4 regions of the Cronobacter malonaticus LMG 23826 genome follow, and region 1 is predicted to be linked to each of the others. Evidence: predicted binding sites of a transcription regulator. Region 1 holds the regulator's gene; each other region holds the start of a gene.
What was found. Region 1 encodes CRP, which controls carbon source genes, mostly activating them, when cyclic AMP is high. Its sites were predicted from a motif close to ATGTGANNNNNNTCACAT; they were not measured.
Positions count from the first base shown of each region.

Region 2: the regulator CRP is predicted to act here: its motif matches at 2,080-2,097, upstream of serC (3-phosphoserine/phosphohydroxythreonine transaminase).
Region 3: the regulator CRP is predicted to act here: its motif matches at 4,163-4,180, upstream of AFK66_RS01495 (YjcB family protein).
Region 4: the regulator CRP is predicted to act here: its motif matches at 1,151-1,168, upstream of aaeR (HTH-type transcriptional activator AaeR).

Region 1 is NZ_CP013940.1:197,426-205,354, reverse strand. It holds gene prs (ribose-phosphate diphosphokinase) at 1-259, opposite strand, end outside; gene AFK66_RS00890 (NUDIX hydrolase) at 456-1,175, shown strand; gene AFK66_RS00885 (hydrolase) at 1,248-2,264, shown strand; gene AFK66_RS00880 (YheU family protein) at 2,265-2,483, shown strand; gene AFK66_RS00875 (phosphoribulokinase) at 2,532-3,401, shown strand; gene AFK66_RS00870 (OsmC family protein) at 3,446-3,853, opposite strand; gene crp (cAMP-activated global transcriptional regulator CRP) at 4,164-4,796, shown strand; gene AFK66_RS00860 (YccS/YhfK family putative transporter) at 4,859-6,943, shown strand; gene argD (bifunctional acetylornithine/succinyldiaminopimelate transaminase) at 6,944-7,929, opposite strand, start outside.
Region 2 is NZ_CP013940.1:2,603,862-2,611,790, reverse strand. It holds gene ycaO (30S ribosomal protein S12 methylthiotransferase accessory factor YcaO) at 1-1,200, opposite strand, end outside; gene AFK66_RS12340 (DUF421 domain-containing protein) at 1,342-2,034, shown strand; gene serC (3-phosphoserine/phosphohydroxythreonine transaminase) at 2,197-3,282, shown strand; gene aroA (3-phosphoshikimate 1-carboxyvinyltransferase) at 3,350-4,636, shown strand; gene cmk ((d)CMP kinase) at 4,814-5,500, shown strand; gene rpsA (30S ribosomal protein S1) at 5,612-7,285, shown strand; gene ihfB (integration host factor subunit beta) at 7,400-7,684, shown strand; gene AFK66_RS12310 (ComEC family protein) at 7,922-7,929, shown strand, end outside.
Region 3 is NZ_CP013940.1:315,718-323,646, reverse strand. It holds gene AFK66_RS01520 (NCS2 family permease) at 1-178, opposite strand, end outside; gene AFK66_RS01515 (glutathione S-transferase family protein) at 493-1,161, opposite strand; gene soxR (redox-sensitive transcriptional activator SoxR) at 1,239-1,697, opposite strand; gene soxS (superoxide response transcriptional regulator SoxS) at 1,784-2,107, shown strand; gene AFK66_RS01500 (EAL domain-containing protein) at 2,095-3,702, opposite strand; gene AFK66_RS01495 (YjcB family protein) at 4,290-4,568, shown strand; gene AFK66_RS01490 (hypothetical protein) at 4,631-4,975, opposite strand; gene AFK66_RS01485 (GGDEF domain-containing protein) at 5,151-6,197, opposite strand; gene ssb1 (single-stranded DNA-binding protein SSB1) at 6,543-7,079, opposite strand; gene uvrA (excinuclease ABC subunit UvrA) at 7,310-7,929, shown strand, end outside.
Region 4 is NZ_CP013940.1:3,737,015-3,744,943, reverse strand. It holds gene tldD (metalloprotease TldD) at 1-148, shown strand, start outside; gene aaeR (HTH-type transcriptional activator AaeR) at 189-1,133, opposite strand; gene aaeX (p-hydroxybenzoic acid efflux pump operon protein AaeX) at 1,308-1,511, shown strand; gene aaeA (p-hydroxybenzoic acid efflux pump subunit AaeA) at 1,519-2,451, shown strand; gene aaeB (p-hydroxybenzoic acid efflux pump subunit AaeB) at 2,457-4,424, shown strand; gene AFK66_RS17545 (NAD-dependent succinate-semialdehyde dehydrogenase) at 4,508-5,962, shown strand; gene AFK66_RS17540 (barstar family protein) at 6,008-6,280, shown strand; gene yhcN (peroxide/acid stress response protein YhcN) at 6,351-6,617, opposite strand; gene yhcN (peroxide/acid stress response protein YhcN) at 6,734-6,997, opposite strand; gene argR (transcriptional regulator ArgR) at 7,362-7,832, opposite strand.

The sequences.
Region 1 (7,929 bases):
TGTGCCTGTCCTGGCGGGCATACGGCAGCCAAGGCAGTTCCAGATGGCTGAAGCGCACGTCACAGTGCTGACGCACCGCGTCGGTGAGCTGCGCCAGCAGCATGAAATCGTCCATCGTTTTCATGGCGGCGCGAATACGCATCAGCGAGGCGACGCGCGGCAGTTCGCCGGTCACTTTCGCCCACACGGCGCCGTCAGGAAAACGCCCGGTCTGTGTTGCAATCTCTTGTCCGTCTACCATCAGCTGCGGCTGCATCATTTTCGCCCCCGGTTAATTAGTTTATGTCCTTGCGACACATTTAATATTGTCCAAGAGACACTAATAAGCAAGCGAAATTTTCGCCGCGCTGGCTAAAAAATAGCATGTCGCTGAAAATTAAAACATTACAGGTTCGCTTTGTCCCGGCGTCCGGGGCTGGTAAACTTGTCTCTGAGACAATTAAACGGAGCGGTGCATGACCACTGAAGCGGAATATCTGGAAACTTACGACCCTGCGCGGTTCCCTTCCCCGCTGGTGACGGTCGACAGCGTGCTGTTCACCCTGCACGACCAGGCGCTCTGCGTGCTGCTGGTACAGCGCGCCCGTCAGCCGCAGCAGGGGCGCTGGGCGCTGCCGGGCGGGTTTATCGATATGCAGAAAGATGATTCCACCCACGCGACGGCGCTGCGTAAGCTCACCGAGAAAACCGGCGTGCGCCCGTCATGGCTGGAGCAACTGGAGACGTTTTCTGGCCCGGATCGCGATCCGCGCGGCTGGAGCCTCACCACCGCCTGGTTTGCGCTGATCGCCTGGGTTGACTGTCAGCCGCATATCGCCTCCGTCAGCGATGCGCAGTGGGTGCCAGTGGCGGAGCTTGACGCTATTGAGCTGGCGTTCGATCACCAGACGATTATCGAGGCCGCGCTGCGCCGCCTGCGCCAGAAGACGATGTATTCGCTCCTGCCGGTCTACTGTCTGCCGGAGTGTTTTACGCTGAGCCAGCTTCAGGAGGCGACGGAAATTATTCTCGGCCAGCCCATCCAGCGTAAAAGCCTGATCCGCCGCTTTGAGGCGTCCGGCATGTTTGAAGAGACTGGCGAGAGCGTCGCCACCGGTGCCCGCAAGGCCAGGCTCTGGCGACGCAAGCCGGATGCCGATATTCACCTTTTCTCACGCAATTTACTGGCCGAGTGATCCGCACCAAAGCATCAACAAAATGGATAACAACCGGTATAGTAATTAGCGAACTAATAAAAGACATCAGCTATGGCCGACATTACTCCCGCAGAACTCCCTGCACTGAACACCGATTCCTCACACTTTCAGCCAATGCCGGGAGTCAGTAATCCACACCTGCAAACCATGCTGCCGCGCGTGCTGCGCCGCCGTTTGCAGTTTGAGCCGCACTGGCAGCGTCTGGATCTGCCGGATGGCGATTTTGTCGACCTGGCGTTTAGCGAAAACCCTGACCAGGCGCGCCATAAGCCGCGGCTGGTGGTGTTTCACGGTCTGGAAGGCAGCCTGCACAGCCCTTACGCCCACGGACTTATCCATGCGGCGAAAGCGCGTGGCTGGCTCGGCGTGGTGATGCACTTTCGCGGCTGTAGCGGCGTGCCGAACAAACTGGGCCGCATCTACCATTCGGGCGAAACCGAAGACGGCACCTTTTTCCTGCGCTGGCTGGATGAACGTTACGGTACCGTACCGACAGCGGCGGTGGGCTATTCGCTCGGCGGCAATATGCTCGGCTGCCTGATGGCGGAGATTGACGCCAGCTTCCCGCTGACGGCAGGCGTGATTGTGTCCGCGCCGTTTATGCTCGAACACTGCTGCAACCATATGGAAAAAGGCTTTTCACGCTTTTATCAGTTCTATCTGCTGAACCTGCTGAAAGCCAACGCCACCCGCAAGCTGAAAGCCTGGCCCGGTACGCTGCCGATTGAACTCGCCCAGCTTAAGCGCCTGCGCCGCATCCGCGATTTCGATGATTTGATCACGTCGAAAATTCACGGCTTTAGCGATGCCGTCGATTACTATCGCCAGTGCAGCGCGATGCCGCGTCTCGCCAGCATCACCCGTCCGACACTGATTATCCAAGCCAAAGACGACCCGTTTATGGATCATCACGTGATCCCCGACACCACCACGCTGCCTGCTAATATTGAATATCAACTGACAGAGCATGGCGGTCACGTGGGCTTTGTCGGCGGCACGCTGCGTCAGCCCAAAATGTGGCTGGAACAGCGCATTCCTGACTGGTTAACGTCTTATCTGGACCGATAAATGATCATTCCCTGGCAAGAGATCGCGCCCGACACCCTGGAGCGCCTGATTGAAGCCTTCGTCTTGCGCGAAGGCACTGATTATGGTGAACATGAACGCTCGCTTGAGCAAAAGGTCGCCGACGTGCGGCGTCAGTTGCAAAGTGGCGAAGCCGTTCTGGTGTGGTCTGAGCTGCACGAAACGGTCAATATCATGCCGCGTTCGCAGTTTCGCGGTTAACGTTGCCAGGCGGAGCCTTGCCCCGCCGCTTCAGGGAGTTGTCTCGCTATGTCTGCCAAACATCCGGTTATCGCCGTCACAGGCTCCAGCGGCGCGGGAACCACCACCACCAGCCTCGCGTTTCGTAAAATTTTCGCCCAGCTGAATCTCCGTGCCGCCGAAGTGGAAGGCGACAGCTTTCACCGCTACACGCGCCCGGAGATGGACATGGCTATTCGCAAAGCGCGCGATCTTGGCCGCCACATCAGCTATTTCGGCCCGGAGGCGAACGATTTCGGCCTGCTGGAGCAAACCTTTGTGGAGTACGGCCTGACCGGCAAAGGGCAGTCGCGTAAATATCTGCACACCTATGACGAAGCGGTGCCGTGGAACCAGGTGCCCGGCACGTTTACGCCGTGGCAGCCGCTGCCGGAGCCGACGGACGTGCTGTTTTACGAAGGGCTGCACGGCGGCGTGGTGACGCCGCAGCATGACGTGGCGAAGCATGTCGATTTACTCGTAGGCGTGGTGCCTATCGTCAACCTGGAGTGGATACAGAAGCTCATCCGCGATACCAGCGAGCGCGGCCACTCCCGCGAGGCGGTGATGGATTCCGTGGTGCGCTCAATGGAAGATTACATCAACTACATCACGCCGCAGTTCTCACGTACCCACATTAACTTCCAGCGCGTGCCGACGGTGGACACCTCCAACCCGTTCGCCGCGAAAGGCATTCCGTCGCTTGATGAAAGCTTCGTGGTTATTCACTTCCGCAATCTGGATAACATCGACTACCCGTGGCTGCTGGCGATGCTACAGGGTTCGTTTATTTCACATATCAATACGCTGGTGGTGCCGGGCGGAAAGATGGGGCTCGCGATGGAGCTTATTATGCTGCCGCTGGTGCAGCGGCTGATGGAAGGCAAACAGATAGCGTAACGGCGATGCCCGGTGGCGCTGCGCCTGCCGGGCCGCCCGTCATCTCATGACGCTTCAATCACTTCATACGAATGAGTGATGTTGACCCCTTTGCCGAGCATCAGCGCTACCGAACAATACTTCTCTGCCGACAGATCCACCGCGCGCGACACTGCCGCATCTTTCAGGGCTTTACCCGTTACGACAAAGTGCAGGTTGATATGCGTAAACAGACGCGGCGCTTCTTCGCGACGCTCTGACGTCAGCTTCACTTCGCAGTCGGTCACGTCGTGACGGCCTTTTTGCAGAATAGAGACAACATCAATCGCGCTGCAGCCGCCCGCGGCCATCAGCACCATTTCCATCGGGCTCGGCGCTTTGTCGCCAGAGTTGCCGTCCATCAGGATCTGATGCCCGGAGGCGGACTCGCCCAGGAAGGTTAACCCTTCCACCCATTTCACTCGTGCATGCATGTTAATCACTCCAGGCTATTCATTTTTCTGACAGATTACGCGCGCGCGACGTCAGAGGCAATGGAAGGGCGACCTGCGTCAAGCTGAAACGAGACAACAGGAGACACCTGAGAAAAGCTATGCTAAAACAGTCTGGATGCAGCGGCGATACATTGATGTTACGCATGTGTGCAGAGGAGAAGACAATTTATCGGCTGCGATGTCCACGGACAGCCAACTTCCCTGGACCCGGGAAGATGATGATTGCAAAGCCAGACAGGGGTTACGCGCCCTGTCTTTGGAGCCAGTTTAAAACAGAGGATAACCGCGCATGGTGCTTGGCAAACCGCAAACAGACCCGACTCTTGAATGGTTCTTGTCACATTGCCACATTCATAAGTATCCATCTAAGAGCACGCTGATTCACCAGGGTGAAAAAGCGGAGACGCTGTATTACATCGTTAAAGGCTCAGTGGCAGTGCTGATCAAAGATGAAGAGGGCAAGGAGATGATCCTCTCGTACCTGAATCAGGGAGACTTCATCGGCGAACTGGGTTTGTTCGAGGAAGGTCAGGAACGCAGCGCCTGGGTTCGCGCTAAAACTGCCTGTGAAGTAGCTGAAATCTCTTACAAAAAATTCCGTCAGCTGATCCAGGTTAACCCGGATATTCTGATGCGTCTCTCCTCGCAGATGGCTCGCCGCCTGCAGGTCACGTCTGAGAAAGTGGGCAACCTCGCCTTCCTCGACGTGACCGGCCGCATCGCGCAGACCCTGCTGAACCTGGCGAAACAGCCGGACGCGATGACCCACCCTGACGGGATGCAGATCAAAATCACGCGCCAGGAAATCGGCCAGATCGTCGGCTGCTCTCGCGAAACCGTTGGCCGCATTCTGAAAATGCTCGAAGATCAGAACCTGATCTCCGCCCACGGCAAAACCATCGTGGTTTACGGAACCCGCTAAAAAATCAAAAAACGGCGTGTCGCTTCGGTAACACGCCGTTTTTGTATCTATACTTCTCCCCTATGTGGCGTCGTCTTATCTATCACCCTGAAATTAATTACGCTTTACGGCAAACGCTGATCTTAAGCCTGCCGGTGGCGGTCGGGTTGATGCTGGGCCATCTTCAACAAGGGTTACTGTTTTCACTCGTTCCCGCCTGCTGCAACATTGCCGGTCTCGATACCCCGCACAAACGCTTTTTTAAACGCTTGATCATCGGCGCCTCGCTGTTTGCGCTGAGCAGCCTGGCGGTGCAACTTCTGCTGTTGCAGTCTGTGCCGCTGCCGCTCATTTTGCTGATGCTGGCGCTACTGCTCGGCGTGACGGCGGAAATCAGCCCGCTGCATGCGCGTCTGCTGCCCGCCTCGCTCATCGCGGCCATCTTTACATTAAGCCTCGCCGGCAATATGCCCATCTGGGAGCCCATGCTGCTCTATGTCTTTGGCACGCTCTGGTATGGCGCGTTTAACGGTTTCTGGTTCTGGCTGTGGCGCGAACAGCCGCTACGTGAATCGTTAAGCCTGATTTATAAAAGCCTCGCCGACTACTGCGAGGCCAAATATAGCCTGCTGACGCGCCACACCGAGCCGGAACAGGCGCTGCCGCCGCTGCTGGTGCATCAGCAAAAAGTGGTGGATCAGATAAGCCAGTGCTATCAGCAGTTGCAGATGCTCTCCGCCACTAAACAAAACGGTTACAAGCGCCTGCTACGCACGTTCCAGGTGGCGCTGGATCTCCAGGAGCATATCTCGGTATCGCTGCATCAGCCCGGCGAAGTGCAAAAACTGGTGGAGCGCAGCCATGCCGAAGCAGTGTTGCGCTGGACGGCGCAGACCGTCGCCACGCGGCTGCGCACGCTTTCTGACGATATTCTTTACCACCGCTATTCGCATCGTTTCTCGATGGATAAGCAGGTCGAGGCGCTGGCGAAAATCGCCCGCCAGCACCCGGATAACCCGGTTGGCCAGTTCTGCGAATACCATTTCAGCCGTATTGCACGCGTGCTGCGCACCCAGCGCCCGCTATACGCCCGTGATCTGATGGACAGCGGCCAGCGACGCCTGCCGCTGCTGCGGGCGCTGAAAAGCTATTTGTCGCTGAAATCCGCCGCGCTGCGCACCGCCGCGCGTCTGGGCGTGATGCTGGCGGCGGCGGGGTTGTTAGGGAGCGCGTTCCAGCTTCCGAAGCCGTACTGGATCCTGATGACGGTGCTGTTCGTTACGCAAAACGGCTATGGCGCGACCCGCGTGCGTATCCTGCACCGGGCGGGCGGCACGCTGGCGGGGCTGATTATCGCGGGCATCACGCTGCACCTGAAAGTGCCGCAGGGCTATACCCTGCTCGGCATGCTGCTGGTGACGTTAATCAGTTATCTGATAATCCGGCGGCACTACGGCTGGGCGATGATTGGCTTTACCGTCACGGCGGTCTATTCGCTGCAAATCCTGACGCTCAACGGCGAGCAGTACATCGTGGCGCGCCTGATAGACACGCTGTCCGGCTGTCTTATCGCGTTTGGCGGTATGGTCTGGCTCTGGCCCCAGTGGCAAAGCGGCCTGCTGCGCCAGAACGCGCATGACGCGCTGGAGGCTGACCAGGAGGCGCTGCGCCTGATCCTGAGCGACGACCCGCAGCCCGGCCCGCTCGCCTGGCAGCGTATGCAGGTCAACCAGGCGCACAACGCGCTCTATAACTCGCTCAACCAGGCCATGCAGGAGCCAGGCTTTAATAGCCGTTATCTGGAGGATATGCGCCTGTGGGTGACGCACAGCCAGTTTATTGTCGAGCACATTAACGCGATAACGACGATGGCGCGCGAGCAAACCACGCTGACGCCAGAAACCGCAGCGCGTTACTTACAGGCCTGTGAGATTGCGCTACAGCGCTGCCAGCAGCGGCTGGAGCATGACGCGCCGGGCGATACGCAAAACGAGGCGGTACTGGAGGGTGAAGAGGTATTGCCGGACGGAGCGCCGGGCGTAATGGAACATCATCTGCTGCGCATTCTCGATCACCTGCGCACCATGCATACCATCTCTTCCGTGGCGTGGCGTCAGCGCCCGCATCACGGGATCTGGCTCAGACGACGCCTGAGCCAGCCACAATGATTAACCGTTGACCACGCGCGCGACTGCGCGTGCGAAGCGGGCCATGCCTTCGTCGATATCCGCGCTCTCCACCAGCAACGATGGCGCAAGACGCAGCACGTCCGGCCCGGCGTTCAGCACCATCACACCTTCCGCCGCCGCGGCGTAGAGGAGATCGCGCGCGCGTCCGTGAAAGGCGGGCGTCAGCTCAGCACCGATCAGCAGGCCCATACCGCGAATATCGCTGAATAAGCCATACTGCTCGCCAATCTGCGCCAGATGCTGTACGAACTGCTCGCGTTTATGCGCCACGCCGTCCAGCACCTCCGGGGTGTTGATGATATCAAACGCTTCGCCCGCCACCGCGCAGGCGAGCGGGTTGCCGCCGTAAGTGGAGCCGTGCGAGCCAACGTGAAACGCCGAGGCGATATCATGGGTGGTGAGCATCGCGCTGACCGGGAAACCGCCGCCGAGCGCTTTGGCGCTGGTCAGGATGTCCGGCGTCACGCCGTAATGCATATAGGCAAACAGCTTGCCGCTGCGGCCCATGCCGCACTGCACTTCGTCGAACACCAGCAGCGCCTGATGCTCATCGCACAGCTCGCGCAGGCCGCGCAGGAATGCCGGCGTCGCGGCGGTCACACCGCCCTCGCCCTGTACCGGCTCGACCACCACCGCGCAGGTGTGGTCGTCCATCACCGCTTTGACCGCATCGAGATCGTTAAACGGCACATGAATGATATCAGCCGGTTTCGGGCCGAAACCGTCGGAGTATTTCGCCTGGCCGCCCACGGAGACGGTAAACAGCGAACGTCCGTGAAAGGCGTTATAAAACGCGATAATTTTGGTTTTGTACGGGCTGTGGCGGGTAATGGCGTAGTGGCGGGCAAGCTTGAACGCAGTTTCGTTGGCTTCGGTGCCGGAATTCATAAACACCACGCGTTCGGCGAAGGTGGCGTCCACCAGCTTCTGACCCAGGCGCAGCGCAGGCTCGTTGGTGAAGACGT
Region 2 (7,929 bases), 1.9 Mb from region 1:
AAGCAGATCTTCTGCCGGATAGATATCGGACATGCCCGGCACAATGATACGGCAGGCGTAAACGCCCAGATGCTCGTAATCGGCGATGTAGACTTCTTTATCTTCAGCCTTAAAAATCGCCATCAGGGTAGCGAATTCTTCTTCTGTCGTACCGGCGAAGCTCCAGTCTACAAACGGGTAATCTGCGTCCTGCTTAAACATATCCCAGGAGATAAGACCGCTGGAGTCGATGAAGTGCGTCTCAAGGTTCGCATGCTCGGCCACTTCTTCATCGTCGAACGTCGGTGGCGTAAACACGTCGAGATCTTTCAGGCCGCGGCCCTGCAGCAATTCGGTGACGGTACGTTCCAGCGCCACGCCGAAATCAGGATGCGCGCCGAAAGACGCAAAGCAGGTACCGTTGGCCGGATTAAACAGCACGACGCAGATAACCGGATATTTTCCGCCAAGAGAGCCGTCGTAAGCGAAAATCGGGAAGCCTTCCGCTTCGAGCGTATTGATAGCCTCTACCACGCCCGGATAGCGCGCCAGAACCTCTTGCGGGATTTCCGGCAGGCTGATGCTCTCGGCAATAATGCGATTTTTGATATGGCGCTCAAAGACTTCAGACAGCCCCTGAACGCGGGCTTCGTTGCGGGTATTACCAGCAGACATGCCGTTGGACACATACAGGTTGCCCACAATGTTCATCGGAATATAGACGGTCTGCTCATCCGACTGGCGCGTAAACGGCAGGGCGCAGATGCCGCGCTCTTCATTACCGGATTGCAGGTCAACCAGCATACTGGCGGTCAGTTCGTTCTCCGGATCGTAAAACGCGCGCAGACGGGCATCAAGAATGCCTTCTGGCAGTTCATCACTCTGCGGGATCGGGAACCATTTTTCGTTCGGATAGTGCACGAACGGGCCGTTCGCGATCGTATCGCCCAGCCAGAAATCGGCGAAGAAATAGTTGGTGGACAGACGCTCAAAGTATTCGCCCAGCGCGGAGGCCAGCGCGGCTTTTTTGGTGGCACCTTTACCGTTGGTAAAGCACAGCGCGCACTCTTTGTCGCGAATATGCACAGACCAGACGTTCGGCACCGGGTTCAGCCAGGAGGCTTCTTCGATGTTAAAGCCCAGATCGGTGAGTTTCTGCTGGAAGCGAGCGATGGAGTCTTCCAGAGCGGCATCTTTGCCGGGGATGAAGGTTTGAGTCATGGGATCCACTTTTATCGTACGCAAAGCGCGCAATGATACGGATTTTAACCCTTCTGCGCCATCGTCCCGCCCGACGCGGCAAAAATAAATCTTGCGACTATGCTTAATGAAGATAACTCCCTGTTATGGCGTAAGAAAAATATGAAAGCTTTCGATTTGCAACGGATGGCGCTTGACAAATTTCCTCTTGAATTTCTGGGTGAAGTCGCGCTGCGCAGTCTTTACACCTTTATTCTGGTGTTTCTGTTTCTCAAAATCACCGGGCGGCGCGGCGTGCGTCAGATGTCGCTCTTTGAGGTGCTGATTATCCTGACGCTCGGCTCAGCGGCGGGTGACGTGGCGTTTTACGACGACGTGCCGCTGCTGCCGGTGCTGGTAGTTTTCGTCACGCTCGGTTTGCTCTACCGCCTGGTGATGTGGCTGATGTCCTGTAGCGAAAAGCTTGAGGATCTGCTGGAGGGCAAACCGCGCATCATTATTGAAGACGGTGAGCTGGCCTGGGAAAAACTCAACCGGGAGAACATGACGGAATTTGAGTTCTTTATGGAGCTGCGAACCAAAGGCGTGGAGCATCTGGGGCAGGTGCGACTCGCCATCCTTGAGGCTAACGGACAAATCAGCGTCTATTACTATCCCGACAAACTGGTGCGCCCGGGGCTGTCGATTCTGCCGGAGTATTGTAGCGAGCGTTTTGAACATATCCCCGAAACCGGTGATTACGCCTGTATCCGGTGTAGCGAAGTGGTGACGTTTAACGCAGGCGTCAAACCGTCCTGTCCGCGCTGCAAAAACCATATATGGGTGAAGGCAAGCACCGCGACCCGCGTCACCTGACAGCAAATTCCACCGCCAGCGGGCGCTGCGCTGGCGGATTGTGTTGTGTGATTTGGCGCACATTCCCCCCGGTGCCAGGATTAGCCGTTGCAGCCCTGTCAACGGAATGATAAAACCGATAGCCACAGGAAAAACTTATTGCTTTTAGCGTGGTGAGGGGAAATGGCTCAGGTCTACAATTTTAGTTCTGGCCCGGCGATGCTGCCGGCGGATGTGTTACGAGTGGCTCAGGAAGAGTTGCGTGACTGGCAGGGGTTAGGCACCTCTGTGATGGAAATCAGCCACCGCAGCAAAGAGTTTATTCAGGTGGCTGAACAGGCGGAACAGGATTTTCGCGATCTGCTGGAAATCCCCTCAAATTACAAAGTTTTATTCTGCCACGGCGGCGGACGCGGGCAGTTCTCCGCGCTTCCGCTGAATCTGCTGGGCGACAAAACCACCGCAGATTACGTTGACGGTGGCTACTGGGCGGCAAGTGCTGTTAAAGAAGCCAAAAAATACCTGACGCCGAACGTCATCGACGCGAAAATCACGGTTGATGGCAAACGCGCCATTAAGCCGATGAGCGAATGGCAGCTCTCGGCGGATGCCGCTTACGTGCACTACTGCCCGAATGAAACCATTGACGGCATCGCGATTAACGATACGCCTGATTTCGGCGATGCTATCGTCACCGCAGATTTCTCCTCCACCATTCTTTCTCACCCGATTGACGTCAGCCGTTACGGCGTTATCTACGCAGGCGCGCAGAAAAACATCGGCCCGGCGGGCCTGACGCTGGTTATCGTGCGTGAGGATCTTCTCGGTAAGGCGCATGTCTCTTGCCCGTCGGTGCTGGACTACAGCGTACTGAGCGAGAACGACTCTATGTTCAACACGCCGCCGACGTTTGCCTGGTATCTCGCGGGCCTGGTCTTTAAATGGCTCAAAGCCAACGGCGGCGTGGCGGCGATGGATAAGATCAACCAGCAAAAAGCCGATCTGCTTTACGGCGTGATTGATAACAGCGATTTCTACCGCAACGATGTGGCGGCCGCTAACCGTTCACGCATGAACGTGCCGTTCCAGCTCGCCGACAGCAGCCTGGACAAACTCTTCCTTGAAGAGTCCTTTGCCGCTGGTCTGCATGCGCTGAAAGGCCACCGCGTGGTGGGCGGCATGCGCGCCTCTATTTACAACGCGATGCCGCTCGAAGGGGTAAAAGCCCTGACCGACTTTATGGTGGATTTCGAACGCCGCCACGGCTAATCCTTCCGTTACGTTTCGCCCCGCGGCTGGCCGCGGGGTTTTATTCTGTTTTATCGAGACTTTTTCCATGCAGGAATCCCTGACCTTACAACCCATCGCGCGCGTGGATGGCACCATTAACCTTCCGGGCTCCAAGAGCGTTTCCAACCGTGCGCTGCTGCTGGCGGCGCTGGCGAAAGGCACCACGACGCTTACCAACCTGTTAGATAGCGACGACGTGCGCCATATGCTCAACGCGCTGAAAGCGCTTGGCGTTCACTATTCGCTTTCTGACGATCGCACCCGCTGCGAAATTCAGGGGCAGGGCGGGCCGTTTAATACGCTCGTGGAGCTGGAGCTGTTTTTAGGTAACGCCGGTACTGCGATGCGTCCACTCACGGCGGCGCTGTGCCTTGGCACAAATAACGTTGTGCTGACCGGCGAGCCGCGCATGAAAGAGCGCCCGATTGGACATCTGGTGGATGCACTGCGTCAGGGCGGCGCGGACATTACGTATCTGGAGCAGGAAAACTATCCGCCGCTGCATCTTAAAGGCGGTTTCACCGGTGGCAACGTGACCGTTGATGGCAGCGTCTCCAGCCAGTTCCTGACCGCGCTGTTAATGGCGGCGCCGCTCGCGCCGGGCAACACCGCCATTGATATCAAAGGCGATCTGGTGTCAAAGCCCTATATTGATATTACGCTGCACCTGATGAAAACCTTTGGGGTCGAGGTGGAAAACCAGAACTACCAGCGTTTTGTTATTCAGGGCGGCCAGCAATATCAGTCGCCAGGGCATTACCTGGTAGAAGGCGATGCGTCTTCTGCCTCATATTTCCTCGCGGCAGCGGCCATTAAAGGCGGCACTGTGAAGGTCACCGGTATCGGGCGTAACAGCGTACAAGGCGATATTCGCTTTGCTGACGTGCTGGAAAAAATGGGCGCGCACATCACCTGGGGCGACGATTTCATCAGCTGCACCCGCGGTGAGCTGAACGCGATCGACATGGATATGAACCATATTCCCGACGCGGCGATGACCATCGCCACCACCGCGTTGTTTGCCAAAGGCACCACCACGCTTCGTAATATCTATAACTGGCGTGTGAAAGAAACCGATCGTCTGGCGGCAATGGCTACCGAGCTGCGCAAAGTCGGCGCTACGGTTGAAGAGGGGCATGACTTCATCACCGTTACGCCGCCAGCGCAGCTGCAGTTTGCGGATATCGGTACGTATAACGATCACCGCATGGCGATGTGTTTCTCGCTGGTGGCGCTTTCCGATACGCCAGTTACGATTCTCGACCCGAAATGCACCGCGAAAACCTTCCCGGACTATTTCACGCAGCTCGCGCGCATCAGCCACGCCTCCTGAATTTACTGCTTACCCGGATCGGCAACGCGCCGTTCCGGGCATCTGCGCCCAATTCTTCTACACTCAGCCACAATGGCGGCGATATTTTGCCGGAAAGATAACAGTCTGCGGTGATGAAGCGTATAATGCGCCGCGTTCACGTTGCAGGCCTGCCATTTGTTATTGAAGGAGAAAAAGATGACGGCATCCGTCCCGGTAATCACAATCGATGGCCCAAGCGGCGCAGGGAAAGGCACGCTCTGTAAAGCGATGGCTGAAACCCTGCAATGGCATTTGCTTGATTCCGGCGCTATCTATCGGGTTCTCGCGCTGGCCGCCCTGCATCATCATGTTGATGTCGCCTCTGAAGAAGCTTTGGTTCCGCTGGCTGCGCATCTGGATGTGCGTTTCGTCGCGCAGCAGGGCGAACTGGAAGTGATTCTGGAAGGCGAAGATGTTAGCGCTGAGATCCGCACCCAGGAAGTGGCGAATGCCGCCTCGCAAATCGCTGCGTTCCCGCGCGTGCGTGAAGCATTGCTGCGCCGTCAGCGCGCGTTTCGTGAAGCACCCGGTCTGATAGCTGACGGGCGCGACATGGGAACGGTGGTTTTCCCTGATGCGCCTGTAAAAATCTTCCTTGACGCTTCCTCGGAAGAACGCGCCCACCGCCGTATGCTACAGTTGCAGGAAAAGGGCTTTAGTGTTAACTTTGAACGCCTTTTGGCCGAGATAAAAGAGCGCGACGATCGCGATCGTAACCGGCCAGTCGCGCCGTTAGTGCCCGCGCAAGATGCTCTGGTGCTGGATTCCACCAGCCTTAGCATTGAAGAGGTTATCGAAAAGGCGCTCGAATACGCCCGTGAAAAACTGGCTCTCGCGAAGTAACGCGACCGAATTTGCAGTACCCCCGTTGCAATGGAGTGACAGCGGGTATGTGAAACAACCCCACCCAGCATGATGCCAGGTGGACGTTAATTTAAAACCTGAAGATTAAACATGACTGAATCTTTTGCTCAACTCTTTGAAGAATCCCTGAAAGAAATCGAAACCCGCCCGGGTTCTATCGTTCGTGGCGTTGTTGTTGCTATCGACAAAGACGTAGTACTGGTTGACGCCGGTCTGAAATCTGAGTCCGCCATTCCGGCAGAGCAGTTCAAAAACGCCCAGGGCGAAATTGAAATCCAGGTTGGTGACGAAGTTGACGTTGCTCTGGATGCAGTAGAAGACGGTTTCGGCGAAACCCTGCTGTCTCGTGAGAAGGCTAAACGTCACGAAGCGTGGCTGATGCTGGAAAAAGCTTACGAAGAAGCAGCGACCGTTACTGGTGTTATCAATGGCAAAGTCAAGGGCGGCTTCACTGTTGAGCTGAACGGTATTCGTGCGTTCCTGCCGGGTTCCCTGGTAGACGTGCGTCCGGTTCGTGACACCCTGCACCTCGAAGGCAAAGAGCTTGAATTCAAAGTAATCAAGCTGGATCAGAAGCGCAACAACGTTGTTGTTTCTCGTCGTGCCGTTATCGAATCTGAGAACAGCGCAGAGCGCGATCAGCTGCTGGAAAACCTGCAGGAAGGCATGGAAGTTAAAGGTATCGTTAAGAACCTCACTGACTACGGTGCATTCGTTGATCTGGGCGGCGTAGACGGCTTGCTGCACATCACTGATATGGCCTGGAAACGCGTTAAGCATCCGAGCGAAATCGTGAACGTGGGCGACGAAATCACTGTTAAAGTGCTGAAGTTCGACCGCGAGCGTACCCGTGTCTCCCTGGGCCTGAAACAGCTGGGCGAAGATCCGTGGGTAGCTATCGCTAAACGTTACCCGGAAGGCACCCGCCTGACTGGTCGCGTAACCAACCTGACCGACTACGGCTGCTTCGTTGAAATCGAAGAAGGCGTTGAAGGCCTGGTACACGTTTCCGAAATGGACTGGACCAACAAAAACATCCATCCGTCCAAAGTCGTTAACGTTGGTGACGTGGTAGAAGTGATGGTTCTGGATATCGACGAAGAACGTCGTCGTATCTCCCTGGGCCTGAAACAGTGCAAAGCCAACCCGTGGCAGCAGTTCGCTGAGACCCACAACAAAGGCGATCGCGTTGAAGGTAAAATCAAGTCTATCACTGACTTCGGTATCTTCATCGGCCTGGACGGCGGCATCGACGGTCTGGTTCACCTGTCTGACATCTCCTGGAACGTGGCTGGCGAAGAAGCCGTTCGCGAGTACAAAAAAGGCGACGAAATCGCTGCCGTTGTACTGCAGGTTGACGCAGAGCGTGAGCGTATCTCTCTGGGCGTTAAACAGCTCGCAGAAGATCCGTTCAACAACTACGTTGCGCTGAACAAGAAAGGTGCAATCGTTACTGGTAAAGTAACCGCAGTTGACGCGAAAGGTGCTACAGTTGAATTAGCAGACGGCGTTGAGGGTTACCTGCGCGCTTCTGAAGCTTCCCGTGACCGCGTAGAAGACGCGACTCTGGTTCTGAGCGTTGGTGACGACGTTGAAGCTAAATTCACTGGCGTTGATCGTAAGAACCGCGTTGTGAGCCTGTCTGTTCGTGCGAAAGACGAAGCTGACGAGAAAGATGCAATCGCTTCTGTTAACAACAAACAGGAAGAAGGCAACTTCTCTAACGCAATGGCTGAAGCATTCAAAGCAGCTAAAGGCGAGTAATTGCCTTGACAGATTACAGGTTCCGGCCTGTAATCAGACACTAAGGGCGGCTTTGGCCGCCCTTGTTCGATGGTAGCTGTAAGACAATTTTCCTGAATGGAAACCGGAGGAAACATGACCAAGTCAGAATTAATCGAAAGACTTGCAAGCCAGCACTCCCATATCCCGGCGAAAGCGGTGGAAGATGCGGTTAAAGAAATGCTGGAACATATGGCCTCTACCCTTGCCCAGGGCGAGCGTATTGAAATCCGGGGTTTCGGCAGTTTCTCCTTACACTATCGCGCACCACGCACCGGGCGTAACCCGAAAACAGGTGATAAAGTCGAACTGGAAGGTAAATACGTTCCACACTTTAAGCCGGGTAAAGAACTACGCGACCGCGCCAATATTTACGGTTAAGTTTTATCGCTTAACCTTGCAGAGAACGGTACTTACGGGTGCCGTTTTTTGTGTCTGTTACACCACTTTGCGAGTCATCTCGACCTGTTTTCTGCAAGATCCGCAATCTCTTAAATTCCTCTCAGCACGTCTCGTAAATCTGCCACGCTCTGCCTGACAACACTGCTTTTCAGCCGCACACTCCGTTGTAACAAGGAGGTGTCTGTGATCCCGTTGCCCGCGTTGAGCCTGTGCGTTATGGCTGG
Region 3 (7,929 bases), 120 kb from region 1:
CGGCGGCAGGCGGAAAACCGGCTTTGCCGAGCATGCCCGGCACGACGATCACCGAATAGACCATCGCGAGAAATGTGGTGAGACCGGCAACAATCTCCTGACGCACGTTACTGCCGCGCGCGGAAATTTTAAAAAAGGCGTCGAGTGAACCGCCGTTACGCGCAGAAGGCGTAGACATAATGAGACATCCCCTGAAAAGTGTGAGTTTTTAAAGCTCGCGCGTGGCAAACAACCCGCTGCGGATCAAACGTTAACTCCCTGCGTTCTGTTTGTGGTTTTGGAGGAGCCACAAAAAGCAAACGTTTAACTCCACGCGCAAAAAACGGCAAAATTTTAAGGCAAACGATTATCCAGCCTTAGGGCGGGGATTTTCAACTGAACTTTATGGCTTTTGGCAAAAAGTTGCGTCGTCTGATGATTAATTCAGCGCAGGCTGCGCAAACGATATCGTTGATGCGCAAAAACAGGGCCTTCATAGGAAGGCCACAACGATTAGCTGCCGGGGATCTCCAGCGGGCCGCCTTTTTCGATGGCGCGCTGCCAGGCCGGACGCGCCTGAAGATTGGTAAGCCACGCGCGTAGCTGGCGGAACTCGCCGGAGTCGCTGCGCGCCAGCAGGGCGATAACCGGGAAGCTCATCTGAATATCCGCCATGCTGAAGGTCTGTCCGGCAAACCATGGATGTTGTGTCAGGTGATCTTCCATAAAGCGCGTGTGAGTGGCGAGCTGCTTATTAAGCCAGGCTTTCTGCACGCCCTGTCCAAGCGCTTTGCCGAGGGTGCGAAGCCCGAGCGGAACGGGCTTTTTCCCGAGGCTGCCAAACACCAGCTTCATTAACAGCAGCGGCATTAACGAACCTTCGGCGTAATGCAGCCAGATGCGGTACTGAATTTTCTCTTCCGCACTCTGCGGTTTAAAACGCTGTTCGGTGTCATAGGTCTCCTGGAGATACTCCAGAATCGCGCCGGACTCGATAATTTTCTGGCCGTTATCCTCCAGCACCGGCGACTTGCCGAGCGGATGCACTTTCCTGAGCGAGGGCGGCGCCAGCATAGTCGGCTCGCGCTGGTAGCGCACCAGTTCATAGGGCTGTCCAAGCTCTTCAAGCGCAAAAAGAATGCGCTGCGAGCGGGAATTATTCAGATGGTGGACCGTCAGCATGGCGTTTTCCTTTCGCTTTTCATTGCATTAACTATAGAGAATCCGCCGCCAGTGCACCGAATTTGTTTGCGCGCCGCTTATTCGTCTTCCAGCAGACGCGCCCCGCTGCCCTGCGCGCCCAGACGGTCTTCGGGGTTGCGCAGCGGGCAGTCGCGGTGCGACAAACAGCCGCAGCCGATGCAGCCGTCGAGATCGTCGCGCAGCGCGGTCAGCGTTTTAATACGCCGGTCCAGCTCCTCGCGCCACTGCATCGAGAGCTGCTTCCATGCCTTCGGGCTCAGGTTATGCCCTTCCGGCAACACGCCGATAGCCTCGCCAATCGTCGCCAGCGGAATGCCGATACGCTGGGCGATTTTAATAATCGCCACCTGGCGCAGCACGTCTCGCCGGTAACGCCGTTGATTGCCGCTGTTGCGGGTGCTTTTGATCAGGCCTTTAGTTTCATAGAAGTGCAGCGCGGAGACCGCCACGCCGCTGCGCTTCGCGACTTCGCCCGGCGTCAGCAGCGATTTGATTCTGGGTGCTTTCTTTTCCATCAGGGGCTTTACCTCAAGTTGACTTGAGGAATTATACTCGCCGACCAGAAGAACGGCTAACCCAAAACAGAGGAAGAGGACGGCTTATGTCACATCAGGAAATTATCCACGCGCTGACGCAATGGATTGATGAGCATATTGACCAGCCACTGAATATCGATGTGGTGGCAAAGAAGTCGGGCTATTCGAAATGGTATCTACAGCGGATGTTTCGCACCGTGATGCATCAGACGCTGGGTGAGTATATTCGCAAGCGGCGTTTGCAACTGGCGGCGCAGGAGCTGCGCACGACCCGACGGCCGATTTTTGATATTGCGATGGATTATGGCTATGTGTCGCAACAGACGTTTTCGCGGATATTTCGCCGTCAGTTCGACCGCACGCCGAGCGATTATCGTCAGAGCGCCTGACGGTTAATGGTGCAACTCTGCCAGCCCGGCACTCCCCGGGCGTCATCCTGTTGCAGCCAGGTGACAAACTCCTGACGCGGCAGCGCTTTTGAGAAATGCCCCCCCTGGCAATACTGCACCCCGCGCTTCAACAGCCAGCCCACCTGTTCGGCGGTTTCAACGCCCTCGGCGATAATTTTCAGCCGCAGGCTTTGCGCCATATCGATGATATGTTCCGCGATCAGATGGCTGGTGCTGTTGGTGGTTAAGGTATCGATAAACGATTTATCAATTTTCAGAATATCGACGTTCAGCGAATAGAGATTATGAAGGTTGGAATATCCGGTGCCGAAATCATCAATGGCAATCTCAAATCCTGACTGGCGAAACGCCTGAATAACCGGCGTGGTGCGCGGCACATCAATAAAGCCGCGCTCGGTCACTTCAATCTTGATTTGCTGCGCCCGAACGCCATGCTGGTTATTTTTCCCTTCGATTAACGCTATCAGGCGCGACGAATGGAAATCGGATGCCGACAGGTTAATAGAAATATAAATCTGCGGGTGGGTCGCCAGGAAATGGCCTAAGTCATTAAACAACTCTTCCACCACATAATCAGTCACCTGCGCAATCATCCCGGTTTTTTCCGCAAGCGGGATAAACTCCGCCGGACTCATCACCTGACCGTTGTAGCCGGGCCAGCGCAACAGCGCTTCCGCGCCGACGCACATGCCGTGCTTGATATCCATAATCGGCTGATAATGCAGACGCAACGCGCGTTTATGCAACGCGCGCTGGAGCTGGCGGCTCGGCGAGTTGAAGCGGTTACGGGTGCGCGTGCCGAGAAAAACCAGCAAACCGCCCATCACAAGCCCGAGCGGCAACATCACCGACATCTGGCGCCGCCACGCCTGCCAGAACCAGGCGTCGCTGGTTGAAACGGCGACGGCAATCGGACGCTTGCCGGAGAGCACAATCGACCAGAAACGGCCCTCGTTCTGGAAATCGGTATTCCGTGAACGTGCAAAAGGCGCGAGCGCACGGGCGTCGGCTTTATCACTTACCGAAAAAAACTCCCGTGTGACGGTGTCATAAACGCCATAAGAGATAGTGGCGTCATTAGATAGTATTTCGCTAAAGGATAACGGGTTAACCACCGCGACATAATTGCCTTTACGCAAATAAACCATTTTATGACCAGCAAAAAATGGCGTATCACGATAATAGTAAATAGCAATGTCTGGTGAGCGCGTATAATTCGCAGGCGAGAGAATAAAAGGCTGGTCGAACAGAGTTGAACATAATAGCTCATCACCCTGTGCGTAAATTAAATCTTCGATATAGATTTGTCCGCGCGAAATATCCAGCATATTTCTTTGATGCGCGGAAGAGCATATTTCGCCCTGATATTTTTCGGCTTCGTTATGGGCGGCATCGACATGGTTTAACACCAGTTCGGTACGGTTGAGGACCAGTTGCGCGAAGGTATCCAGATGTGCACGCGTCTCGTTGACTGCCCGATGATGGGCGACCCAAAGCGCAAGCATCACAGGCAGTAAGACCACCATGATTATGCCTGAGATTCGCAACGCCTGACGTCGTGCCCTGAAATTCATTATGGCCTCATATCCCTGCTTTCTGTGTCACATTAATCGCCTGATGAGACACATCGCAAACAGGTGTTTACGTTGCATCAATCAGCACGCATTGGCAATAGCCATTTCCAGTTATCCATCCAATATTTCACGTGAAACATTAAAATTTGCCATAAGGAAAATAGGGAATGGCTATTTAATTTTTCTTAAGTGAAATATCCGCGTTGATAACCGTGCTAAAAATTCATCAACCACTTCAGAAAGCGTTTTAAGTTAAATTAATCACAACTGCCGAAAAAATGTACGGGTCGCGTTTTTTTGTGTCGAAATGAAAATTTATGCATTAGTAAAATCCGGCAAGGATTTTTTTCCGCGCTTTCTTTTCGACGATTTTTTATTCCAGGCGGTCGCCACTGGACACGTTAAACGTGCGTTTTTTTTCATCAACACACGTCCTTCCGACTGGCGAATAAAACAACAAATGTGATACAGTTCACACTTAGTGTGCAAGTTTACATGCTTGCCGTCACGTTAAATTTTAGCGCCGCGCCAGGCTAACCTCTTCCCGGCCTCCTGCGCGGCAGAACGCTTTTTGAGGACAGGTTTTCATGGCTACGCTTACCGCCAGCATGGTACTGATGCGCTGGCAACTTCTGGGTGCGGTTTTAATGTTTCTTGCCAGCACGCTCAATATTCAGTTTCGCAAATCTGACTACCAGGCGCTGGCGGTAATCAGCAGCGGGCTGGGTATCGTCGCTTCCTGCGTCTTCGCGACAGGGCTGCTCGGCGTCAGCATCGACTTTCACGCCATCTGGCACAATCTGAAAGACGTGATGGTGGAAGTGATGAGCCACACGCCGCCGGAATGGCCGATGGTTGTGACCTGATAACCTCATCGTCTTTCATTAAAGCCCCTGCATCAGGGGCTTTTTTGTTTTCTGCCAGGCCCTTACATACAACCGGCGCAACTGGTACAGCGCCAGTCCGCTTTATTGATTGCCTGCCAGAAGGCGCGGTAGTAGCGCTCCTCCAGCGGAATATGGTTATCGAAAAACCAGTCTGTCAGCCACTCGACGTTCTCGACAATCCACTCCTCTTCTTCCAGCCCGTCGGCGAACGTGTCGTCCTCGGGATCGATAATCGAGTAGATCCCCCATGTGTTCATCGCCTTATCCTGCCATTGTTGCGGCAACGTCACCGGGCGCGCTTCAAAAGTAATAATCCAGTGGCCGTGGCAGAGCAGATTGCCGTTACGGCTCCAGGCGGCAGTAAACGGATTCGATTCCTGTGTCATCGCTTGCATTCCCTGTGTGAAATTCACCTGCGGGCGGCAACTGGCGGGCACGTCAATAAACGCCGTCGCACAGGAAGGAATCGCAGAGCATGGCACTTCACCCCCACCGGGAAAATGCTAACTAAGGAGTACCCAGGGGTTATTTCTGGCTTTTTTAAATTTTTAAATCAGTACGTTAATCGGCGATAACCAGACGATTTCGCCCCTGCTGCTTACCGGCGTACAACATTTTGTCGGCGCGATTGAGCGCTTTTTCAAACTCTTCATCTTTGCCAAAGGCGCTGATGGCAAGCGTCGCGGTTACTTCACGCGGGTTTTTATCCGTTTGTCCGACCCACTCCTGAATGCGCGTCAGCAGCCGCTCCGCCACCCGTCTGGCATCAGGTAACGACGTATCCGGCATCAGCACCAGAAACTCTTCGCCGCCCCAGCGCGCCACGATGTCGCTTTCGCGCACGTTATCGGTAATCGCCCGCGCGATGCGCTGCAAAATCATATCTCCATAGCTGTGGCCGCTGCTGTCGTTAATCGTTTTAAAATGGTCGATATCCAGCAGCAACAGCGCCACATTATGGGTGCCGGGTTGTTTGTCCAGCAGGGAAACCTGATGCATAAAATGGCGTCGGGTATACAGGTTCGTCAGGCTGTCGCGGCTTGCGGTATTAAAAAGATCGAGCTTCATTGCGTGGGTGAATTCTACCGAACGCAGCGTGGTGTACATCAACAGGCCAATCGCCATCACCGCATTAGCCACACCGATGCCATTCAGCACTGCCGGGCTTAACCCCGACGCCGTACCGGTGTGATGGCGCAGGGCATACCCCACAGTGCCAAGCACCGCAATCGCCGCCAGGAACAGCGCACGCCGCACCGGTACCTGCTGGAAGCTGAACGACACGATGGGGATCAGCGAAAAAACAAACAGATAAAAATTACTCTCCCAGCCCAGCAACACCGTAGTGGCAACGGCATGCGCCAGAATTTCCACGCTCATCAGCGTACCGACATACAGATACCGGTAGTGCTCTATTTCATTCAGGCAGTGGATATAAACCATCACGCTGAAGATATTAAAAATGGCGAGCGTCGGAATGCTCATCGACAGAAACAGAAAAATCAGCCCGACATGAATCAGCAACGCCAGCCAGACGATCGGAATAATGTGTTGCCAGTACTGGTCGGTCGCCTGGCTAAGGAGTTGGTCGCGATCTCTTTCTGACATGGGCTAACCTGCACTGTGGGGCATCATCCCTGCCGAAAACGTACGGAACGTATGAAGACTTCATGCAACCTATATCGGCATTCCGGCGGCGAGATTTAGCGCCGCATCGCGGAAAAGCGCTATCCCTTTCATTTGGCGATTATTTCATCGTGCCAGTTAAGGAAGAAAGCGAACGCGGTTAGCCATTATGGAAGGTGCCGTTGCGGTGAAGGCTTGCAGGCTGGCGTACTATCAGACAGAAGACATTCAACAGCCACAACAAAAAACGGTAAAGAAAAAGCCCTGCCGGAGCAGAGCTTTTCAACGCTTTCTGAAGTGAGGCATTCCGCGCGGAACGCAGCGCTATCAGAACGGGATATCGTCGTCGAAATCCATCGGCGGTTCGTTAGAAGGCGCTGGCGCCTGCTGCTGCGGACGAGACTGTGCGCCGCCGCTGAACTGCGCGCCACCACCCTGCTGCTGCGGCTGCTGAGGCTGACCCCAACCGCCCTGCTGCTGACCGCCGCCCATGTTGCCGCCTGCGCCGCCGCCCTGACGGCCGCCCAGCATCTGCATGGTGCCGCCGACGTTAACAACAACTTCGGTAGAGTAGCGATCCTGACCGCTCTGATCCTGCCACTTACGGGTACGCAGCTGACCTTCGATGTACACCTGCGAGCCTTTGCGCAGGTATTCGCCAGCGACTTCCGCCAGTTTCCCGTACAGCACGACGCTGTGCCATTCGGTCACTTCTTTCATCTCACCGGTCTGCTTATCGCGCCAGGATTCGGAAGTCGCCAGGCGCAGGTTCGCCACGGCCCCGCCGTTCGGCATGTAGCGTACTTCCGGGTCCTGCCCCAGATTACCGACGAGAATCACCTTGTTTACGCCTCTGCTGGCCATGATCGTGTCTCCTGAAAACATTTCTTAATAGTGTAAACATTCCATTCTACCACGTCAGCCTTCAATGTTGATAGCTGCGAGACGGCTTCAGGAAATGTTCACACAGTATACACAGTTGCAAATAAATACTGGATATCCATTCAGGTTAAATTGTGTCATAATTAACCGTTTCTGGCCACCGGTTGTCCTTCAAACACCCAGGCATTAGCGTTCAAATCCAGGAAAGGTGAATGGATAAGATAGAAGTTCGGGGCGCCCGCACCCACAATCTCAAAAATATCAATCTCGTCATTCCGCGCGACAAACTGATTGTCGTGACCGGGCTGTCGGGTTCCGGCAAGTCTTCGCTGGCTTTCGACACGCTCTACGCCGAAGGGCAGCGCCGTTATGTCGAGTCGCTTTCCGCTTACGCGCGTCAGTTCCTGTCGCTGATGGAAAAGCCGGATGTCGATCATATCGAAGGGCTGTCGCCTGCTATCTCCATCGAGCAGAAATCGACGTCCCATAACCCGCGTTCTACCGTGGGCACTATCACGGAAATCCACGACTATCTGCGTCTGCTCTACGCCCGCGTCGGCGAGCCACGTTGCCCGGATCACGACGTTACGCTTGCGGCGCAAACCGTCAGCCAGATGGTCGATAACGTGCTGGCGCTGCCGGAAGGCAAGCGCCTGATGCTGCTTGCGCCGGTCATTAAAGAGCGTAAAGGCGAGCACACCAAGACGCTGGAAAACCTGGCAAGCCAGGGCTATATCCGCGCGCGTATCGATGGCGAAGTGTGCGATCTCTCCGATCCACCGAAGCTGGAATTGCAGAAGAAACACACCATCGAAGTGGTCGTGGACCGCTT
Region 4 (7,929 bases), 760 kb from region 1:
GGCGATGCAGCAGATTTCAATGGTGGGTAACGACGTGAAGCTGGATAACGGGGTAGGCGTCTGTGGTAAAGAAGGCCAGAGCCTGCCGGTGGGCGTCGGTCAGCCGACGCTGAAGGTCGATAACCTCACGGTCGGCGGTACGGCGTAAACATGTGGTTTCGCCCCTCCGTTGGCGAGGGGCGAGACACTCAGGCGCGGCTCTCTTTTCCCTTCCCGTTTCTTCCCCGCATCTCCTGATAAACCTGCGCCACTTTCACGAAATAGTCATTAAGCGCGTTGATACACACCTGCACCTTAAGCGGTAGTTTGTCCTTTTCGGTATAGAGCGCGTAGACCGGACGCGGGTCGGACTGGTAGCGCGGGAACAGGATCTCCAGCTCCCCGCTGTTGATCTCATCGATCACCCACATCAGCGGCACATACGCAATGCCAGCGCCCGCTTTCAGCCAGCGTGAGAGGGTCATCGGATCGTTAGTGACAAAACGCCCCTGCGGCAGCAGACGGGTAGAAATGCCTTCCGGCGCGATAAGCTCGAATTCATTGTCCGGGCGTACGCTATATTCAAGCCATGAATGGTTGGCGAGATCGGCGGGCTTTTCCGGCGTGCCCGCCTGGGCGAGATAGCTTTTGGCCGCGCAGACGACCATCGGCATCGAGCCGAGGCGCTTCGAAAACAGGCTGGAATCCTGCAGCGCGCCGACGCGGATCACCACGTCCAGCCCGTCGGCGATGAGATCGGGAGCCGGAATACCGGTCACCAGGTTGACCGACAGCCCCGGATAGTCGCGCAGCATTCCGGCAGTCAGAGACGCCAGCACATTTTGCGCCATGGTTGAAGAACAGCCGATCCGCAGCGTGCCGATAGGGCTATTATTAAAAGCGTATAACTGTTCATGCACTTCCTGTACTTCATGCAGCATACGACGACAGCCCTGGTAGTAGATCCGGCCTGCCTCGGTTAAGCCAATGCTGCGGGTGCTGCGGTTTAACAGCTTGACCTGCAACTCATCTTCCAGTTTCGATACCGTCTGACTGATAGAGGAGACGCTCATCTCAAGCTGCCTGGCGGCGCTGGTAAACGAGCCCAGCTCCACCACTTTGGCGAACACCGACATTCTTTTTAGTCGTTCCATTATTCACTCTGGCTTAAAAGTGATTTAGATCACATATCATAGATAACTTACTATCAGTTACGCTAATATATTATTTCCAACATAACTACACCGCACTCTCGCCCGGCCATTCCAGGCCACTCGTTGCGGAATATAGTTTAAAAATCAATCGCCTGCACGCAAATCAAGGTCAACATGAGTCTTTTTCCGGTCATTGTGATATTCGGTCTTTCCTTTCCGCCGATCTTTTTTGAGCTTCTGCTGTCGCTGGCGATTTTCTGGCTGGTGCGCCGCGCGCTGATCCCGACCGGGATCTACGATTTCGTCTGGCATCCGGCGTTATTCAACACGGCGCTCTATTGCTGTCTGTTCTATCTGCTGTCGCGCTTGTTTGTCTGAGGTTGATGTGAAACTACTAACAACAAAAATCACCCGCACAGCCATCACCGTGGTGCTGGTCGTGCTCGCCTTCATCGCCATTTTTCGCGCCTGGAGTTTTTATACCGAATCGCCCTGGACGCGCGATGCGCGCTTCAGCGCTGATGTGGTCGCCATTGCGCCCGACGTCGCCGGGCTTATCACGTCGGTGGACGTGCATGACAACCAGCTGGTGAAAAAAGACCAGGTGCTTTTCACTATAGACCAGCCGCGCTACCAGAAGGCGCTGGAAGAAGCCGAAGCCGATGTCGCGTACTACCAGGCGCTGGCCAATGAAAAACGTCGCGAGGCGGGCCGTCGTAATAAGCTTGGCATTCAGGCGATGTCGCGTGAAGAGATAGACCAGGCGAACAACGTGCTGCAAACCGTGCTGCATCAGCTGGCGAAAGCCGAAGCGACGCGCGATCTGGCGAAGCTCGACCTGCAACGCACCGTCATCCGCGCACCGGCGGACGGCTGGATAACCAACCTTAACGTCTATACGGGCGAGTTCATTACGCGCGGCTCCACGGCGGTGGCGCTAGTCAAACAGAACAGCTTCTACGTTCAGGCTTATATGGAAGAGACCAAGCTTGAGGGCGTGCGCCCCGGCTTTCGCGTAGAGATTACGCCGCTTGGCAGCAATAACGTGCTGCACGGCACCGTCGACAGCGTCTCGGCGGGCGTCACGAACGCCAGCAGTACGCGCGACGACAAAGGCATGGCGACCGTCGATTCTAACCTCGAATGGGTACGCCTGGCGCAGCGCGTGCCGGTGCGTATTCGCCTCGATAAACAGCCTGGCAACCTTTATCCGTCCGGCACGACGGCGACCGTCGTGGTGACGGGGGAGCGGGATCGCGACCGCAGCCAGGAGTCGGCCTTTAACAAGCTGATGCACCGTCTGCGCGAATTCGGCTAATCATGATGGGATTTTTATCAATCGATCCCCGGCACCTGCGCTTTGCGATAAAGCTCGCCACCGCTATTGTGCTGGCGCTGTTTGTCGGGTTTCACTTTCAGCTTGAGACGCCGCGCTGGGCGGTGCTGACCGCCGCGATTGTGGCGGCGGGGCCGGCGTTTGCCGCAGGCGGCGAGCCGTGGTCCGGCGCTATCCGCTATCGCGGAATGCTCCGCATCATCGGTACGTTTATTGGCTGCATCGCCGCGCTGGTGATGATTATTGGCACCATTCGCGCGCCGGTCGTGATGCTGACCCTTTGCTGTATCTGGGCCGGTTTCTGTACCTGGATTTCATCGCTGGTGAGAGTCGAAAACTCGTACGCCTGGGGGCTTGCGGGTTATACGGCGCTGATTATCGTCATCACGATCCAGACCGAGCCGCTGCTGGCACCGCAGTTCGCGCTGGAGCGCTGCAGTGAAATCGTGCTCGGGATCTTCTGCGCGATTATCGCCGATCTTTTATTCTCCCCGCGCTCTATTAAGAAAGAGATCGACCGCGAGCTGGACGCGCTGCTGGTTGAGCAGTTTCGCCTGATGCAGCTCTGCATGGCCCACGGTGACAGTGAGGCGGTGGATAAAGCCTGGGGCGCGCTGGTGCGCCGCACCGCCGCGCTCGACGGCATGCGGGTGAACCTGAATATGGAGTCGTCGCGCTGGGTGCGCGCGAACCGCCGCCTGAAAGCGCTCAATACGCTCTCGCTGACGCTCATTACCCAGGCCTGCGAGACGTATCTCATTCAGAACACTCGCCCGGAGTCGATAGCGCCGGAATACCGCGAGCTGTTTGTCGAGCCGGTGGAGACTGCCGCTGATGTGCACCGCCGCCTGAAATTCATCCGCCGCGTGCTCTCCTGGACCGGCGAGCACGACACGCCGGTGACGATTTACACTTGGGTGGGCGCGGCCACGCGTTATCTGCTGCTCAAGCGTGGCGTGATCACGAACGCGAAAATCAGCGCGGTGGAAGAGGACGTATTGACCGACGAAGTGGTGGTCAAAGCGCCGTCGGCGGAGCGCCACCACGCCATGATCAATTTCTGGCGCACGACGGTGTCTTGCCTGCTGGGCACGCTTTTCTGGCTCTGGACCGGCTGGACCTCCGGCAGCGGCGCGATGATCATGATTGCGGTTGTGACGGCGCTGGCGATGCGTCTGCCGAACCCGCGCATGGTATCGCTCGATTTCCTCTACGGGATGCTCGTCGCGCTGCCGCTTGGGGCATTTTACTTTCTGGTTGTGCTACCTTCGACCCAGCAGAGCATGTTGCTGCTGTGTATCAGCCTGGCGCTGCTCGGCTTTTTTATCGGCATCGAAGTGCAAAAGCGGCGGCTCGGCTCTATGGGCGCGCTGGCGGGCACCATCAATATTCTGGTGCTGGATAACCCTATGACCTTCCACTTCAGCCAGTTCCTCGACAGCGCGCTCGGGCAACTGGTGGGCTGTGTGCTGGCGATGATGGTGATTCTGGTGATCCGCGATAATTCACAGGCGCAGACGGGCCGCATGTTGCTGAACCAGTTTGTCTCGGCGGCAGTTTCTTCGCTCACCACCAACAAAGCGCGGCGCAAAGAGAACCATCTGCCCGCGCTCTATCAGCAGCTCTTTTTGCTGCTGAGCAAATTCCCGGACGACGTGGCGAAGTTTCGCCTGGCGCTGAATCTCATCATCGCGCACCAGCGTCTGCGCGAAGCGCCGGTGCCGGTCAATGACGATCTCTCGGCGTTTCACCGCCAGTTGAGACGCACGGCGGACCGTGTTATTTCCGCGTCCAGCGATGAGAAACGACGCGCGACGTTCCGCCAGTTGCTGGATGAGCTGGCGGTCTACCAGGAGAAGCTGCATGTCTGGGCGGCGCCGCAGTCGGTGATTGATTCCGTGAAGCGCCTGACCGATATGCTTCATAAATATCAGCAGGCGTTTACCAACACGTAATGCCAAAACCGACGCCCAAAGCGTCGGTTTTTTTCTGTCTATACTTACCTCCATCCACGGAATTTCACGTGCAGGAGGGGACAATGACCGCACAAGCATTTGCAGAATATGCGTTTTTTAAAACCGGCTATTTTGTTGACGGGAAATGGCACAGCGCGCAGGAGACCTTTGATGTGCTAAACCCGGCGACGGGCGAGGTCATCGCGCAGGTTGCGAAAGCGGGCAAAAAAGAGACCGAGGCCGCTATCGCCGCCGCCAGCCGCGCGTTCCCCGCCTGGCGCGCCAAAACCGCGAAAGAACGTTCTGAAATTCTCTATCGCTGGTATCAGCTCATCATTGAAAACAAGCGCGCGCTTGGCGAGCTGATGACGAGTGAGCAGGGCAAGCCGCTGAAAGAAGCCGAAGGCGAAGTGGAATATGCCGCGAGCTTTATCCAGTGGTTCGCCGAACAGGCCAAACGCGCCAATGGTGAAATCATTCCGCCCGTGAAGCCCGGCTCGCGTATCCTGGCGACCCGCGAGCCGGTCGGCGTGGTGGCGGCGATCACGCCCTGGAACTTCCCGATGGCGATGCTGACCCGCAAGCTTGGCCCGGCGCTGGCCGCAGGCTGTACCGGCGTTATCAAACCCGCCAACAATACGCCGCTCAGCGCCTTTGCGCTGGTAGCGCTGGCGCAAGAGGCGGGCGTGCCGGACGGCGTGCTGAACGCGGTGGCGGGCAGTACATCGGAAATCAGCGATGCCATTATGGCAAGCCCGGATGTCCGTAAAATCTCCTTCACCGGCTCGACCGCCGTTGGCAAAACGCTGATGCGCAACGCCGCCGAAACGATGAAAAAAGTCTCGATGGAGCTTGGCGGCAACGCGCCGTACATCGTGTTTGACGATGCCGACATCGACGCGGCGGTGAAAGGTGCTGTCGCCAATAAATTCCGTAACGCAGGCCAGGTGTGCGTCAGCGTTAACCGTTTCTACATTCAGGAAGGCGTTTATGATCGTTTCGTCAATCAACTGGCGGAGGCGGTAAAAGCGCTGAAAGTGGGCAACGGCATGGAAGACGGCGTTATCGTCGGGCCGCTTATCGAGACATCGGCGGTCGAAAAAGTGCGCGAACATGTGGACGACGCGGTCGCGAAAGGCGCGAAAGTGCTTACCGGCGGCAAACCGCATGCGCTCGGCGGCAATTTCTGGCAGCCGACCGTGCTGATTGATGCAAACGACGATATGAAGCTGGCGCAGGAAGAGACCTTCGGCCCGCTGGCGGCCTGCTTTAGCTTTAAAACCGAAGAGGAAGTCATCGCGCGGGCCAACAATACGCCTTATGGGCTCGCCGCTTACTTCTACACCCAGAACCTTCAGCGCGTGTTCCGCGTCTCACAGCTGCTGGAAAGCGGCATGATTGGCGTTAACGAATGCGCGGTGTCAACGGAAGTCGCGCCGTTTGGCGGCGTGAAGGAGTCAGGGCTTGGGCGCGAAGGGTCTGTGCTGGGGCTGGATGAGTTTATGGAAGTGAAAACGCTGCATCTTGGCGGGTTATAAGCGTGAGGGCGGCATCGCAGCCGCCCGCTAAACGTGGTGGCGACAATGAAAAGCTACAGTTTTGATTTCAGTACGATTGCCAGTCAACAGGATTTCTATCGGGCATTTGCCGACACGTTTGGCATCGGGGCCGCGCGCGTAACGGATCTGGATAGTCTGTGGAAGGTGGTGATGGAAGACGTGCTGCCATTACCGCTGGAGATTGTGTTCCTGCATGTGACGGCGGAAGTGAAACGCCGCTTCGGCGCACTGATTCTGCTGTTTGATGAAGCAGAAGAGGAGCTGGAAGGTCAGCTCCTCTTCAATATCCGGCAATAGCCATACTGCAAACCCTCAAAAAGGCCCCCGCGAAGCAGGGGCAAAAGTCGTCGGAGAAGACGACGAGGGTTTATTTGTACAGTTCTGCCGTGGCGTGCCAGTGATCGCCCTGAGTCAGCTCAGTGATGCGATAGCTGCTTGCGCCTTCTTTTTCTGCTTTAGCGGCCAGTTGCTGGCGAACATCCATCGGCGAGCCGGTCAGCTGCGTCACAGAGACGGAGCCCATCGGCTGGAGATTTTGCGCCTGTTGCGCGTTGACCTGTTGTACTGCGGCGCTCGCACCAAAAGAGAGTACGGATGCAAGGCCCAGAGCAGCGATGGTAAATGTCGTTTTCATTATTCATTCCTCATGCAGGTGTGTTCAGCGGCCTTAATGGTTAGCGTACGATTTTTATCGGGCCGCTGAGAGGTATTACATATTAGTTGCGCGTGAGCGCCTGACGGTTAGATCGCTTATTTATAAAGCTCGGCAGTGGCGTGCCAGTGGTCGCCAGTACGGGCTTCAATCACGCGATACGCGGTTGCGCCTTTCGCTTCTGCTTTTTCATTCAGCATCGCACGCAGATCCATCGGAGCCGCGTTTACGGCGTCAACAGAAACGGTACCGATAGGCTGACGGTTCTGCGCCTGTTCTGCGTTGATGGAATCCGCCGCGAAAGCGCCGAAGGACAGCATGGAGAGAAGTGTCAGGGCTGTTACAGTAGATTTGGTTTTCATGTTCTTTTCCTCGTCGTAATTGTTATCGGTGGGGTCTTATTGTGTGACCCTCATCACAAAAACAAGTATACACTAGTTACCCGAAAAATTAATACGATCCTAATTATTTACTATGAAACTTTGTTCGGTCCGGGCATGCTTTTTATTACCGATCATTATAAAAATGGGGGTAAAATGTCCGTTTTCTGACCAAAATTTCATTAAATCAATGGATTGGGTGAGTTTGACAATTTGTGCGGTCTTCAGGCCGCGAAACAGGCGGAACCGTAAAAAAGAGGCAGATACTGCTGCGTGCGTAATAAAAGCAAGTGGAAATGCGAGGCGAAAAGAGCTGCCGCCGGCAGAACCGACGGCGGCGCAGGGCTTATAACTCCTGCTCGAACAGTACCAGAATGGCTTCGTAGAGATCTTTCACCGTAAAGCCGCGCGCGGGCGTGGTAAAGATAGTGTCGTCGCCAGCAATGGTGCCCAGAATCCCTTCGGCTTTACCGAGTGAATCCAGCAGACGCGCGATAAGCTGCGCGGCACCGGGACTGGTGTGAATCACCACCACTGCGTCGTTATAGTCGATATCCAGCACCAGGTTTTTCAGCGGGCTGGACGTCGTCGGGACGCCCAACTCAACCGGCAGGCAGTACACCATCTCCATTTTGGCGTTGCGGGTACGCACGGCGCCAAATTTCGTTAACATGCGAGAGACTTTGGACTGGTTGATGTTCTCGAAACCCTGATCCTGAAGCGCCTGGACGATTTCACCCTGGGAACTGAACTTCTCTTCTTTTAGTAACGCTTTGAAGGCTTTGACTAATTCTTCTTGTTTTGCGGAGCTACGCATATATCACCCGTATACAGGCCAATAAACAACATTATTATGCATTGAGATGAATTTTTATGCAAATGGTCTGCCTTGCGGCGGGCTGAAATAATGTTAT